2 regions of the Amycolatopsis sp. NBC_00438 genome follow, and region 2 is predicted to be linked to the other one. Evidence: riboswitches for the same ligand, from Rfam matches in the RefSeq annotation. Region 2 holds a riboswitch; the other holds the start of a gene.
The links. Region 2 has a riboswitch for thiamine pyrophosphate ahead of thiC (phosphomethylpyrimidine synthase ThiC). Riboswitches for the same ligand answer to the same signal wherever they lie in the genome.
Positions count from the first base shown of each region.

Region 1: linked by a shared signal. The riboswitch ahead of OG494_RS44130 (thiamine ABC transporter substrate-binding protein) and the one ahead of thiC (phosphomethylpyrimidine synthase ThiC) in region 2 are both predicted to bind thiamine pyrophosphate.

Region 1 covers NZ_CP107923.1:9,542,312-9,548,384, forward strand. The annotation lists gene OG494_RS44105 (hypothetical protein) at 1-358, shown strand, start outside; gene OG494_RS44110 (hypothetical protein) at 532-738, shown strand; partial or broken gene OG494_RS48535 (hypothetical protein) at 747-818, shown strand; gene OG494_RS44115 (DUF1330 domain-containing protein) at 850-1,023, shown strand; gene OG494_RS44120 (winged helix-turn-helix transcriptional regulator) at 1,034-1,399, shown strand; gene OG494_RS44125 (4a-hydroxytetrahydrobiopterin dehydratase) at 1,810-2,094, opposite strand; TPP riboswitch at 2,127-2,236, shown strand; gene OG494_RS44130 (thiamine ABC transporter substrate-binding protein) at 2,258-3,307, shown strand; gene OG494_RS44135 (ABC transporter permease) at 3,370-4,932, shown strand; gene OG494_RS44140 (ABC transporter ATP-binding protein) at 4,932-5,939, shown strand; gene OG494_RS44145 (DUF3592 domain-containing protein) at 6,032-6,073, shown strand, end outside.
Region 2 covers NZ_CP107923.1:8,979,681-8,985,753, forward strand. The annotation lists gene thiC (phosphomethylpyrimidine synthase ThiC) at 1-1,577, opposite strand, end outside; TPP riboswitch at 1,571-1,695, opposite strand; gene OG494_RS41325 (S1C family serine protease) at 1,746-2,657, opposite strand; gene OG494_RS41330 (glycoside hydrolase family 15 protein) at 2,863-5,028, shown strand; gene OG494_RS41335 (peptide deformylase) at 5,112-5,690, opposite strand; gene OG494_RS41340 (DUF3263 domain-containing protein) at 5,846-6,073, shown strand, end outside.

The DNA.
Region 1 (6,073 bases), 560 kb from region 2:
CCGTACGCACCTTGCTTCGGCGCGACAGCTCCAGGAGACGGACCCGGAAGGCGCCTACACGCTGGCCTACGACAGCGCGCGGCGGGCGTTGGCGGCCGTCCTGCAGAACCAGGGGCTGCGGGTGACGAGCCGCGGTGGGCACGTCACCGTCTACGAAGCCGTCCTCGCTCAGCTGGATCCGCCGCTGGGGTCGGTTTTGCGGCCCTTCAACCGGATGCGGGCCCGTCGCAACGAAGTCGCCTACCGGTCCTCGGAGGCGCCTGCGGTGACGCCGGAGGACGTGACGGCCGACGTCGTGAAGGTCGAGGCCCTCATCGACGTCGCCGAGAAGACGATCCCGAACATGCCACGCTATTGAGCACCGCTCGCCGGCCGCTCACTCCGCGCGAGAGAGCGGTCCTGGACCTGCTGCTGGCTACGGACTTTCCCGGTGCCGCGGCACTTCGCGCCCAGGCGCGCACGGCCGAGGTGACCGGCCGCTGCCCGTGCGGGTGTCCCACGATCGACCTCGCCGTCGACGCAACAGTGACGGTGGCCGACGTCGAGAGCCGGGTGGCCGTGGACGTCGATGTGGTGGACGGCGGGCTCATCCTCTTCGTCGACGAAGGCCGCTTGTCCGGCCTCGAATACTGGAGCGTGGCCGACGAAACCCCGGTCGAGTTCCCGCCGCCGGAGGAAATCCGGGTAGTGACAGCACCAGGTGACGGCTCCGGAGTTCTGCCACCCTCGGAACCGTGAGCGTCTACGTGATCTCCGAGGTCGAAATCCTCGACGAAGTCCAGGGCCGGCGTTACCGCGAACTCGCCCAGGAGTCGATCGTGCACCACGACGGCCGTTACCTCGCCCGCGGTGCGACGCCGACGGTTCTCGAAGGGGGACTGCGACGACCGCGTGGTCCTCGTCGAGTTCCCGGATCGCGAGACGGCCGAACGCTGGTACGCCTCGGCCGAGTACGCCGAGGCGCTGCAGCTCAGCAAGACCGCGCTGCGGCGGCGGTTGCTGCTCGTCGACGGCGTGGCCTAACGTCGGCTTCGTGGAGCCGCTGACCGCTGATCTCTTCGCGCCGCAATGCCCGTCCGGCGATACGCCGTTCCGGATCGGGGACAAGTGGGGCGGCATGGTCGTCGTCTGCCTGAAGGACGGGCCGCGGCGGTTCTCCGAACTGCGCGTGCCGCTGAGGAACGTCAGTCCGAAGGTGCTCACCGAGACACTGCGGTCCCTCGAGCGGGACGGGATGATCACCCGCAAGACCTACGACGAGAACCCGCCACGCGTCGAGTACGCGCTGACGGACCTGGGCCGGACCTTGTTCGAGCCCATGGACCGTTGCCGCGAATGGGCGGAGAAGTACCTGCCGAGCTTGCGGGCGGCCCGGCAGGCCTACGACCGGGCGGATTAGCCGAGGAGGCCCATCAGCGCGATCGCGATCAGCACGACCGCGGGCGCGAGGGCGTTGATCCAGGCGCGCTGGGCGGTGGTCAGGGTGGCGGGGGCGGGGGTGCTGTTCATGGCGTTTCCCTACGAACGGGCCGATGCTTCCGCGTGTTCAGCGCGTTGACCATGCCGAGCGTTAGCAGCTGTGACGAAGCTCACCCGATCATGCCGCTGACCAGCGGAAACAGCACTCAGCCGTCCGAGTGACGGCGGTTGCGGACGGTGAACCAGAGCACCCCACCGGCCGCGGCCACCATCGTCGCGAATGCCGTCGTGCCTACCACGATCGCCTGGGTCATGACTGTCCTCTCGAGTCCGAAGTCCTTTACCGAGAGACGTCGAACCCGGGCTTTCGTGCACTGAGAGTAGGCGGGATCACAGTCCGTCGAGAACTTCGTTGATCTGCTTGGCCAGCGCGAAGTCCTTCTCCGTCAACCCGCCTGCCGAATGCGTGCTGAGGTGGAAGGTCAGCGTGCGCCAGCGGATGTCGATGTCCGGGTGGTGGTCGGCGGCCTCGGCGAGCACCGCGACCCGGTCGACCACCTCGATCGCCTTCGGGAAGCTCGGGAGCTCCACCTCTCGCCGGATCACCGCGCCCGTGCGGACCCACCCGTGGAGCAGAGCTCGATCGGCCTCGTCGTCGCTCAAGATTTCCGTCATGCCTCCATCGTCCAACGTCCTGGACTACGCTGCACGGTTGCCACGGGAGTCCGGTGAGCCGGGCTGAGAGGCGGGGTGACCCGCGACCGTTAGCACCTGATCCCGGATCATGCCGGCGAAGGGAGGGCTTTCCCTCCTCGTCCGGCGAAGTGCAGGAGGGTAGATGAAACGCAGGGCTGTACGCGCCGCGACGGCCATCGCCGCCGTCAGCGTCGTCACAGCGGCGTGCTCGCTGTCGGACGGGTCCGGTGACACGAAGCAGACGCCCACCGTCACCCTGGTGACGCACGACTCCTTCCTGGCGCCGCAGGAGGTGCTCGACGCCTTCCAGCAGCAGTCGGGCATCAAGATCTCGGTGCTCAAGCAGGGCGACGCCGGTTCGCTGACCAACAAGCTCGTGCTGACCAAGGCCAACCCGGTCGGCGACGTCGCGTACGGCGTCGACTCGACGTTCGCCTCGCGCGCGCTCGCCGAGGGCGTCTTCGAGCCCTACACCAGCCCGGAGGCCGACCGCGGGCCGCAGCGTTACGCCGTCGACCCGGAGCACCGGCTGTCCGCGGTCGACGTCGGCGACGTCTGCGTCAACGTCGACACGAACTACTTCACCGCCAAGGGGATCCCGGCGCCGGAGTCGTACGACGACCTGGCCGACCCGAAGTACAAGGACCTGCTGGTCGCCGAGGATCCGGCGACGGCGTCGCCCGGGCTCGCGTTCCTGCTCGGCACCGTCGCGAAGTACGGCGAGGCCGGCTGGAAGGACTACTGGACCAAGCTGAAGGCCAACGGGCTCAAGGTGGTCAGCGGCTGGGAAGAGGCCTACACCAAGGACTTCTCCGGCTCGTCCGGCAAGGGGCCGCGGCCGATCGTGGTCTCGTACGCGTCGTCGCCGGCCGCCGAGGTGGGCGACGACGGGAAGCCGCGGACGAAGGCGCTGCTCGACACCTGCTACCGGCAGGTCGAGTACGCCGGGGTGCTGGCCGGCGGCAAGCAGGAGGAGAACGCGCGCAAGGTCGTCGACTTCCTGCTTTCGCAGCAGTTCCAGGCGACGGTGGCGGCCAACATGTACGTCTACCCGACGCGCCAGGGTGTCGACCTGCCGGCGGGCTGGGCGCAGGTCGCGCCGCTGCCGCAGAAGCCGCAGGCGCTGACCGCGGACCAGGTGCAGGCCGGGCGTGAGAAGTGGATCGGCGAATGGCGCACGCTCGTGCAGTGACATCCCGGAGCCTCCTGGCCCCGCCGCGGACCACCCGGGGGCTCGGCCTGGCGCTGCTCGGGCTGGGCCCGATCGGGTTCCTGGTGGTGTTCTTCGCCTGGCCGGTGCTGGCGATCGTCGGGCGCGGGTTCGCCGCGGGCGGGCTCGACGTCGTGCTGGGCGACCCGCAGACGTGGCGGCTGGCCGGCTTCACGGTGGCCACCGCCGCGGGCTCGACGGTCGTCGCGGTGCTGGCCGGGCTGCCCGTGGCGTTCCTGCTGGCGCGGGCGAAACTGCCCGGCGTCGGCCTGGCGCGGACGCTGGTGCTCGTGCCGTTCGTGCTGCCGACCGTCGTGGTCGGGCTGGCGTTCCGGGCGCTGTGGCCGGACGGCGGCGTGCTGCCGATCGTGCTGGCCAACGCGTTCTTCAACGTCGCCGTCGTCGCGCGGACGGTCGCCGGGCTCTGGGCGCGGCTGGATTCGCGGACGTCCGACGCCGCCCGGGCGCTCGGCGCGTCGCCGTGGCGGGCGTTCCGGTCGGTGACGCTGCCCGCGCTGGCGCCCGCGATCGCGTCCGCCGCGGCCGTCGTCTTCCTGTTCTGCGCCACCAGCTTCGGCGTCGTGCTGATCCTCGGCGGCGCGCGGTACCGGACCCTGGAAACCGAGATCTACTTGCGGACGGTCGACCTGCTCGACCTCTCCGGCGCGTCGGCGCTTTCGCTGATCCAGTTCGCGGCGGTCGTCGCGGCGCTGGTCGTCGGCGGGTTGGCGCGGCGGCGCAAGGAAGGCGCCAGGATCGGTTCCGGCGCGGTGCGACGCCCTCGCGGCGGCGAGTGGTGGGTCGTCGGCGCTGCGGGCGTCGTGCTGGCCCTGCTGCTGACGCCGATCGTCGCGCTGCTCGCCGAGTCGGTGTCCACTTCGGACGGCTGGAGCCTCGCGGGGTACCGCGCGCTCGCGGGCACCGGCGAGAAGGGCGCGCTGCAGGTGTCCGGCTGGGACGCCGCGCTGAACTCGCTGAAGGTGGCGATCGACGCGACGCTGCTGGCGCTGGTCGTCGGCGTGCTCGCGTCGGTGGTGCTGGTGGCGCTGCGCCGGTCGCCGGCGCGGGCCGCGCGCGGGCTGGGGGAGACGCTCGACGCCGCGCTGATGCTGCCGCTCGGGGTGTCCGCGGTGACCGTCGGGTTCGGCTACCTCGTGACGCTCGACGCGCTGCCCGGCGACCTGCGGACGTCGCCCTACCTGGTGCCGCTGGCGCAGGCGCTGGTGATCATCCCGCTGATCGTGCGGATGGTGCTGCCGGTGCTGCGCTCGGTCGACGTCCGGCTGCGGCAGGCCGCGTCGACGCTCGGCGCGAGCCCGCTGCGGGTGTGGCGGGAGATCGACCTGCCGCTGACGCTGCGCCCGCTGGTCGCGGCCGCGGGATTCGGGTTCGTCGTGGCGCTCGGCGAGTTCGGCGCGACGAGTTTCCTGGCCCGGCCGACGTTGCCGACGCTGCCGGTCGCGATCGCGTCGCTGATGGGACGTCCGGGCGAGCTGAACAACCAGATGGCGTACGCCGCGTGCGCGTTGCTGATGCTCGTGACGGTGCTGGCGGTCGCGCTGATCGACCGGCTCGGGGCCGCGCGCGGCCGGGTGGGAGAGTTCTGATGGCGCTGTCGGTGCGGGACCTGACCGTCCACTATGGATCATTCGCCGCGGTGCGCGACGCCCGGCTCGACATCGCCGACGGCGAGGTGCTGGCGCTGCTGGGCCCGTCGGGCTCGGGCAAGTCGACGCTGCTGCGCGCGATCACCGGGCTGGAGCCGTCGGCTCGCGGCACGGTCAGCTGGGACGGTGAGGACCTCGGCGCGGTGCCGGTCCACCGGCGCGGCTTCGGGCTGGTCTTCCAGGACGGCCAGCTGTTCGGCCACCGCGACGTCGCCGCGAACATCGCGTTCGGCCTGCGGATGCACGGCGTGCCGCGGTCGGCGTGGGCGCCACGCGTCGCCGAGCTGCTGGAACTGGTCGGGCTGTCCGGCTTCGAGCGGCGGCGGGTGACGGAGCTGTCGGGCGGTCAGGCGCAGCGGGTGGCGCTGGCCCGCGCGCTGGCGCCGGAGCCGCGGCTGCTGTTGCTCGACGAGCCACTGTCCGGTTTGGACGCCGGGTTGCGCGAGCAGCTGGCGATCGACCTCGCGGACCTGTTGCGGCGCAGCAAGATCACGGCGTTGCTGGTGACGCACGACCAGGAGGAGGCGTTCACACTGGCCGACCGGGTCGCGGTGCTCGACGCCGGCGAAGTCCGGCAGGAGGGTGCGGTTCGCCGGGTGTGGCGCAACCCGCTGGACGACGACGTGGCGCGGTTCCTGGGAGTGACGTCGTTCGCCGAGGGGATCGCGACAGGCGGCGTGGTCCGGACGCCGCTGGGGGATGTGGCGGTGCCGGACGTCAAGGACGGCCCGGTGCGGCTGGGGCTGCGCCCGCACGCACTGCGCGTGGCCGGCTCCGGAGTGGACGGCGAAGTGGTGGCCGCGGTCCACCGGCGCGAACACGTGCGGCTGGTGGTCCGGCTGGCGGAGTCCACTGTGGACGCGGTGGCCCCGGCGGCGGCTGATTTCCGGGCGGGGGACCGGGTGACGCTGGAACTCGACTCGGACGGCGTGGCCCTGGTCGGTTGACTACTTGCACGTTCGGCGGGCGCCCGGGGTTGCCCCGGTGTGCGCTTCCGCCGAATCCGCGCTGACCTGCGGGTTCCGCCTAGGCTTCGGCGATGGATCCGGAGTCGGACGCCGAGGCCGCCGCTCGCCGGGCG
Region 2 (6,073 bases):
TTCGAAGCCATGCCGGCCTCGATGGCCTCCACAGTGGACAGACCGTGCTCCTCGGCGTACTTGCGGACGTCCTGCGTGATCCGCATCGAGCAGAACTTCGGGCCGCACATCGAGCAGAAGTGCGCGGTCTTGGCCGGTTCGGCGGGCAGCGTCTCGTCGTGGAACGCGCGTGCGGTGTCCGGGTCGAGGGACAGGTTGAACTGGTCGTTCCAGCGGAACTCGAAGCGGGCCTTGGACAGCTCGTCGTCCCACTCCTGCGCGTACTGGTGCCCCTTGGCCAGGTCGGCGGCGTGCGCGGCGATCTTGTACGTGATCACGCCGGTCTTGACGTCGTCGCGGTTCGGCAGGCCGAGGTGCTCCTTCGGCGTGACGTAACACAGCATCGCCGTGCCGTACCAGCCGATCTGCGCCGCGCCGATGGCCGAGGTGATGTGGTCGTACGCCGGCGCGATGTCCGTCGTGAGTGGACCGAGGGTGTAGAACGGCGCCTCGCCGCAGAGCCGTTCCTCCAGCTCGACGTTCTCCTTGATCTTGTGCATCGGCACGTGGCCGGGGCCCTCGATCATCACCTGGACGTCGTGCGAGCGCGCGAGGTGCGTCAGCTCGCCGAGGGTTTCCAGCTCGGCGAACTGCGCGCGGTCGTTGGCGTCGGCGATCGAGCCGGGGCGCAGGCCGTCGCCGAGGGAGAACGTGACGTCGTACTGGCGCAGCAGCTCGCAGAGTTCCTCGAAGTGCGTGTACAGGAAGGACTCCTGGTGGTGCGCGAGGCACCACGCGGCCATGATCGAGCCACCCCGGCTGACGATGCCGGTGACGCGCCGCGCGGTCAGCGGGATGTAGCGCAGCAGCACGCCGGCGTGCACCGTGACGTAGTCGACACCCTGCTCGCACTGCTCGACGATGGTGTCGCGGTAGACCTCCCACGACAGCTTTTCCGGTTCCCCGTCGACCTTTTCCAGCGCCTGGTAGATCGGCACGGTACCGACGGGCACCGGCGAGTTGCGGATGATCCACTCGCGCGTCTCGTGGATCCGCTTGCCGGTGGACAGGTCCATGATCGTGTCGGCACCCCAGCGGGTGGCCCACACCATCTTGTCGACCTCTTCCTCGACCGAGGACCAGACGGCCGAGTTGCCCATGTTGGCGTTGATCTTCACCAGGAAGTTCTTGCCGATGATCATCGGTTCGGACTCGGGGTGGCGCCGGTTGACCGGGATCACCGCGCGGCCGCTCGCGACCTCGTCGCGCACGAACTCCGGCGAAACCCGTTCCCGCGCGGCGATGTACTCCATTTCCCTGGTGACGACGCCTTGTTTGGCCCAGCCGAGCTGCGTGTTGTGCTCACGGCCGTCGGCCCAGTCGGCGCGAAGCCGGTGGAGTCCACTATGGACGTCGATCTTCGCTTCAGGGTCGGTGTACGGCCCGGAAGTGTCGTAGACGTCGAAGTGTTCGCCGTTCGAGAGGTCGATCCGGCGGGCCGGAACGCGGAGTCCGGATTCGGTCTGGTGGTAGACCTTGTGCGAACCGGTGATCGGACCGGTCGTGACGGAGACGTCCTTGTTCTCCAAGGTGGTCAACGACTTTCACTCCCTACGCCGGCATTACCCGGTCAGGTTCATGCGGTCGGTGACACCCGGGACAAATCCCCAGTCACCCTCTCAGCCCGCCATGGCGCGAGCTCCCGCGTTGTGGTGTTGTGCCACCGACCATGCCACGCCGGGGCGCCAGACTCAAGTCCGCTCACCTCACCCGACCAGTTCGGCCGGTGTGGCGTAGACGTCGACCATGGCTCCGTTGCGCAGCACGGTGATCGGCAGTGCGGTGCCGATCACTTCGGCGAACAGCTGCCGCTGGATGCCCTGCGCGTCCGACACCCGGGCGCGCCCGACGGTCAACACGAGATCACCCGTTCGCAGCCCGGCGCGCTCGGCGGGCCCGCCGGAGACGACTTCGCGCACCCGCAGCCCGGCCTCCTGGCCGGTGCGCTCGGCGACGTCGTCGGGCAGCGGCGCGGGCACGCCGACAACGCCGAGGTACGCGCGCCGCACCCGGCCTTCGACGACGAGGGTGTTGATGATCCGGCGCGTGGTCGAGTTGATCGGCACGGCCAGGCCGAGCCCGACGCCGGCGACCGCGGTGTTGATCCCGACGACGCGGCCGGCGGAGTCGGCGAGCGCGCCGCCGGAGTTGCCCGGGTTGAGCGCGGCGTCGGTCTGGATGACGTCCTCGATCACCCGGCCGGCGCGGCCGTGGCGCACCGGGAGCGCCCGGCCGAGCGCGCTGACGACCCCCGCGGTGACCGAGCCGGAGAAGCCGAGCGGGCTCCCGATCGCCACCACGAGCTGCCCGACGACGAGCTTGTCGGCGTCGCCGAGCACGGCGGCGGAGGGCGTCTCGCCGTGCGCCCGCAGCACGGCGAGATCGGACAGCGGATCGGCGCCGACGACGTCGAAGCGTGCTTCGCTGCCGTCGGCGAAGGTCGCGACGCCGCTCCGGTCCTGGTCGACGACGTGCGCGTTGGTCAGCAGGTAGCCGTCGTCGGCGAAGACCACCGCGGAGCCGCTGCCGCGCGCGAGCTGAACCCCGGCGACGTGCGGGGTGACGGTCTTGGCGACCGTGCTGACCGCGCGTGAGTAGGCGTCCATCGCCTCGTCCATGAGTACCTCGATTACACCGTTGCAGGTCCTTCAATAGTGCGCCGCGAACAGCCGGAAGTCCGTTCGCTGCTGGTGAACCGGCGGCGTGACCGGACCAGTGACGGTCAGTGGTTCACCGATTCGGACCATGCGCCGGTGAAGAATCGGCGAGACACTGCCTGTCGCTTCTGTAACGGTGCAGAAGCGACATCACTGTGGGGTTGATATGCGCAAACTCATGGTCTCGGCCCTCGCCGGGCTGCTGGTCACCGGGCTGATACCGGCGACCGCGGCGGCCCAGGGGACGGCTCCCGGGGCGCCCGGCGCCCATCCCAGCTGGCTGCCCGCGAACAAGACCGGCTTCGGCACGGCTCACGACCGGTCGAGCAACGTCTGGTTCACGCTCCAGGGCGGTCAGCTGTCCGAGGTCTACTACCCGGACCTGTCGACGCCGAGCGTCCGCTCGATGGACTTCGTCGTCACCGACGGGCGCAGTTTCGCCGTCGCCGACAACACGGCCAGGTCGCAGCAGGTCCGGCGGACCGACGACGACAGCTTGGTTTACGAGCAGACCATCACCGACGACCAGCACCGGTGGCGGCTGCGCAAGACCTACGTCACCGATCCGGCCGCGACGACCGTGCTGGTGGACGTCGACTTCCAGTCGCTCACCGGGCGGCCGTACCAGCTCTACGCGGTCGCCGACCCGGACCTGACCAACGACGGCTCCGACGATTCGGCCGCCCGCAAGGGGGACGCCGTCACCGCGTCGGACGCCACCAACGCCGCCGCCCTCACCGCGAAGCCCGCCTTCACGAAGACCAGCGTCGGCTACGCGGGCGCGTCCGACGGCGGCACTCAGCTCGCGAAGACGTTCAAGCTCGCGACGTACGACAGCGCCACGAAGGGCAACGTCGTCCTGACCGGGCAGACCGCGGCCGACGGCGTGCGCACCCGGCACGTCACCCTCGCGCTCGGCATGGGCGCGAAGGCGTCCGACGCGCTCGGCAACGCGCAGGCGTCGCAGCGGCGCGGTTTCGGGGACATCACCCGTTCTTACGACCGCGGCTGGGAGCAGTACCTGCGCGGGGTGAGCAAACCGCCGTCGTCGCTGAAGACCGACAGCGAGCGCGACCTCTACAAGGCGTCGATGCTGACGCTGGCCGCGAGCGAGGACAAGCACCACCCGGGCGCGTTCATCGCGTCGCCGAGCATGCCCTGGCGGTTCGGGAACAACGACCCGGAGTGGTCGCCGTCCGGCACCTACCACCTGGTCTGGCCGCGCGACCTCTACCAGATCGCGACCGGCCTGGCCGCAGGCGGCGACACCGCGGCCGCGAGCCGCGCGGTGACCTACATGTTCGGCACGCAGCAGCAGGCCGACGGCCATATGCCGCAGAACAGCCGGGTCGACGGCGTGCCGTACTGGACGTCGGTCCAGCTCGACGAAACCGCGTTCCCGATCGTGCTGGCCCAGCAGCTGGGGCGCAACGACGTGTGGCCCGGCGTGCGCAAGGCGGCCGACTTCCTGTTGTCCTACAAGGGTCCTGACGGCCAGGCCGCGCCGTGGACGCAGCAGGAGCGCTGGGAGGAGCAGGACGGCTGGTCCCCGTCGACCATCGCGTCGGTGATCGCCGGGCTGGTCTGCGCCGCGGACATCGCGTCGCACAACGGCGCGCCGGCGGACGCGGCTCGCTACCTGGCCGCGGCGGACAAGTTCAAGGCCGACCTGCCGAAGCAGACGATCACCACGAACGGGCCGCTGTCGAAGGACCCGTACTTCGTGCGGCTCACCAAGGACGGCAACGCGAACGCTCCGACGACGTACAACCTCGGCAACTCGAGCGTGACCATGGACCAGCGTGCGGTCACCGACGCCGGCTTCCTCGACCTGGTGCGCCTCGGCGTCTACCGCGCCGACGACCCGGTGATCGTGAACAGCGTTCGCGTCACGGACAAGGAGATCTCGTACACGACGCCGACCGGGCAGTTCTGGCACCGGTACACAAAGGACGGCTACGGCGAGCAGGCCGACGGTTCGCCGTGGGACTACACCTTTCCGGCCGAGAGCCGCACGACGTTCGGCCGGCTGTGGCCGCTGCTCGCCGGCGAGCGCGGCGAGTACGAACTGACGCTGGGCCAGCCGTCGTCGGCCGCGCGGCGGCTGCGTGACCTCGGCCGGGTGAGCAGCTCGGCGGAGACCATGCCGGAGCAGGTGTGGGACGAGAACCCGCCGTCGGGTCAGACGGGGTTCCCGGCCGGCACGCCGAACACCTCGGCGACGCCCCTGGCCTGGACGCACGCGCAGTACGTCCGCCTGGCCTGGGACGTCAATGCGGGCGCGACCCTCGAAACCCCGCGCGTGGTCCGCTGCCACTTCCTCGGCTGCTGAGGTTCGCCAAAAGCCGTGAAGGCCTCCTTACCGGCCATAAGAGCCGGTAAGGAGGCCTTCACGGCTTTACGGAGTACGGGAGGTCAGATGACGGCGCCGTCGTCTTCGGGGGTGCGTGGGGGGAGCCAGGAGAGGCCGGGGACGCCCCACTTGTTGGACTTCAGCATCTTCTTCGCGGCGCGGGCGTGGCGCCCGACGAGCCGGTCGAGGTAGATGTAGCCGTCGAGGTGGTCGGTCTCGTGCTGCAGGCAGCGCGCGAAGTAGCCGGTGCCCTCGACCTCGATCGGGTTGCCCTCGATGTCGGAGCCGGTCACCTTCGCCCACGACGCGCGGCCCGTCGGGTACGACTCGCCGGGCGCCGAGAGGCAGCCCTCCCAGTCGTCGTCCGGATCCGGCATGGTCTCCGGGATCTCCGACGTCTCGAGCTTCGGGTTCACCACGACGCCCTTGTGGCGGACGCCCTCGTCGTCCGGGCAGTCGTAGACGAACACCCGCAGGTCGAGGCCGATCTGGTTGGCGGCTAGGCCGACACCCTCGGCGGCGTACATCGTCTCGAACATGTCGTCGGTGAGGATGCGCAGCTGCTCGTCGAACTCGGTGATCTCCCGAGTCGGGTTGTGCAGCACGGGGTCGCCGGCGATCCGGATGGCGTGGACGGTCACGAGCGGGCAGTTTAGTCGGACCCTTCTGGTAGACCTGCATCAGACCGTGACGCGCCGATGTCGATGCCCACGTCGGCGTGCTGATCCGTGGTTGAATGACGCCCGCGGAAGAGGTAGGTCTGGATCACCATGTCGCCTGATTGAGAGGGACTCGGATGGACGCCGCGGAGTCGATGGCTGAGCCGCAGCCGTCGCCGCCGAAGCCCGTACCCGGCCTGACCGAACGCGAGGTCGAGATCCTCGCTTTCGAGCGCCAGTGGTGGCGACATGCCGGTGCGAAGGAGAACGCCATCCGTGAGCGCTTCGAAGTCTCCAGCACGCGCTACTACCAGCTGCTGAACAAGCTGCTGGAGAAGCCGGAGGCGATCGAAGCCGACCCGATG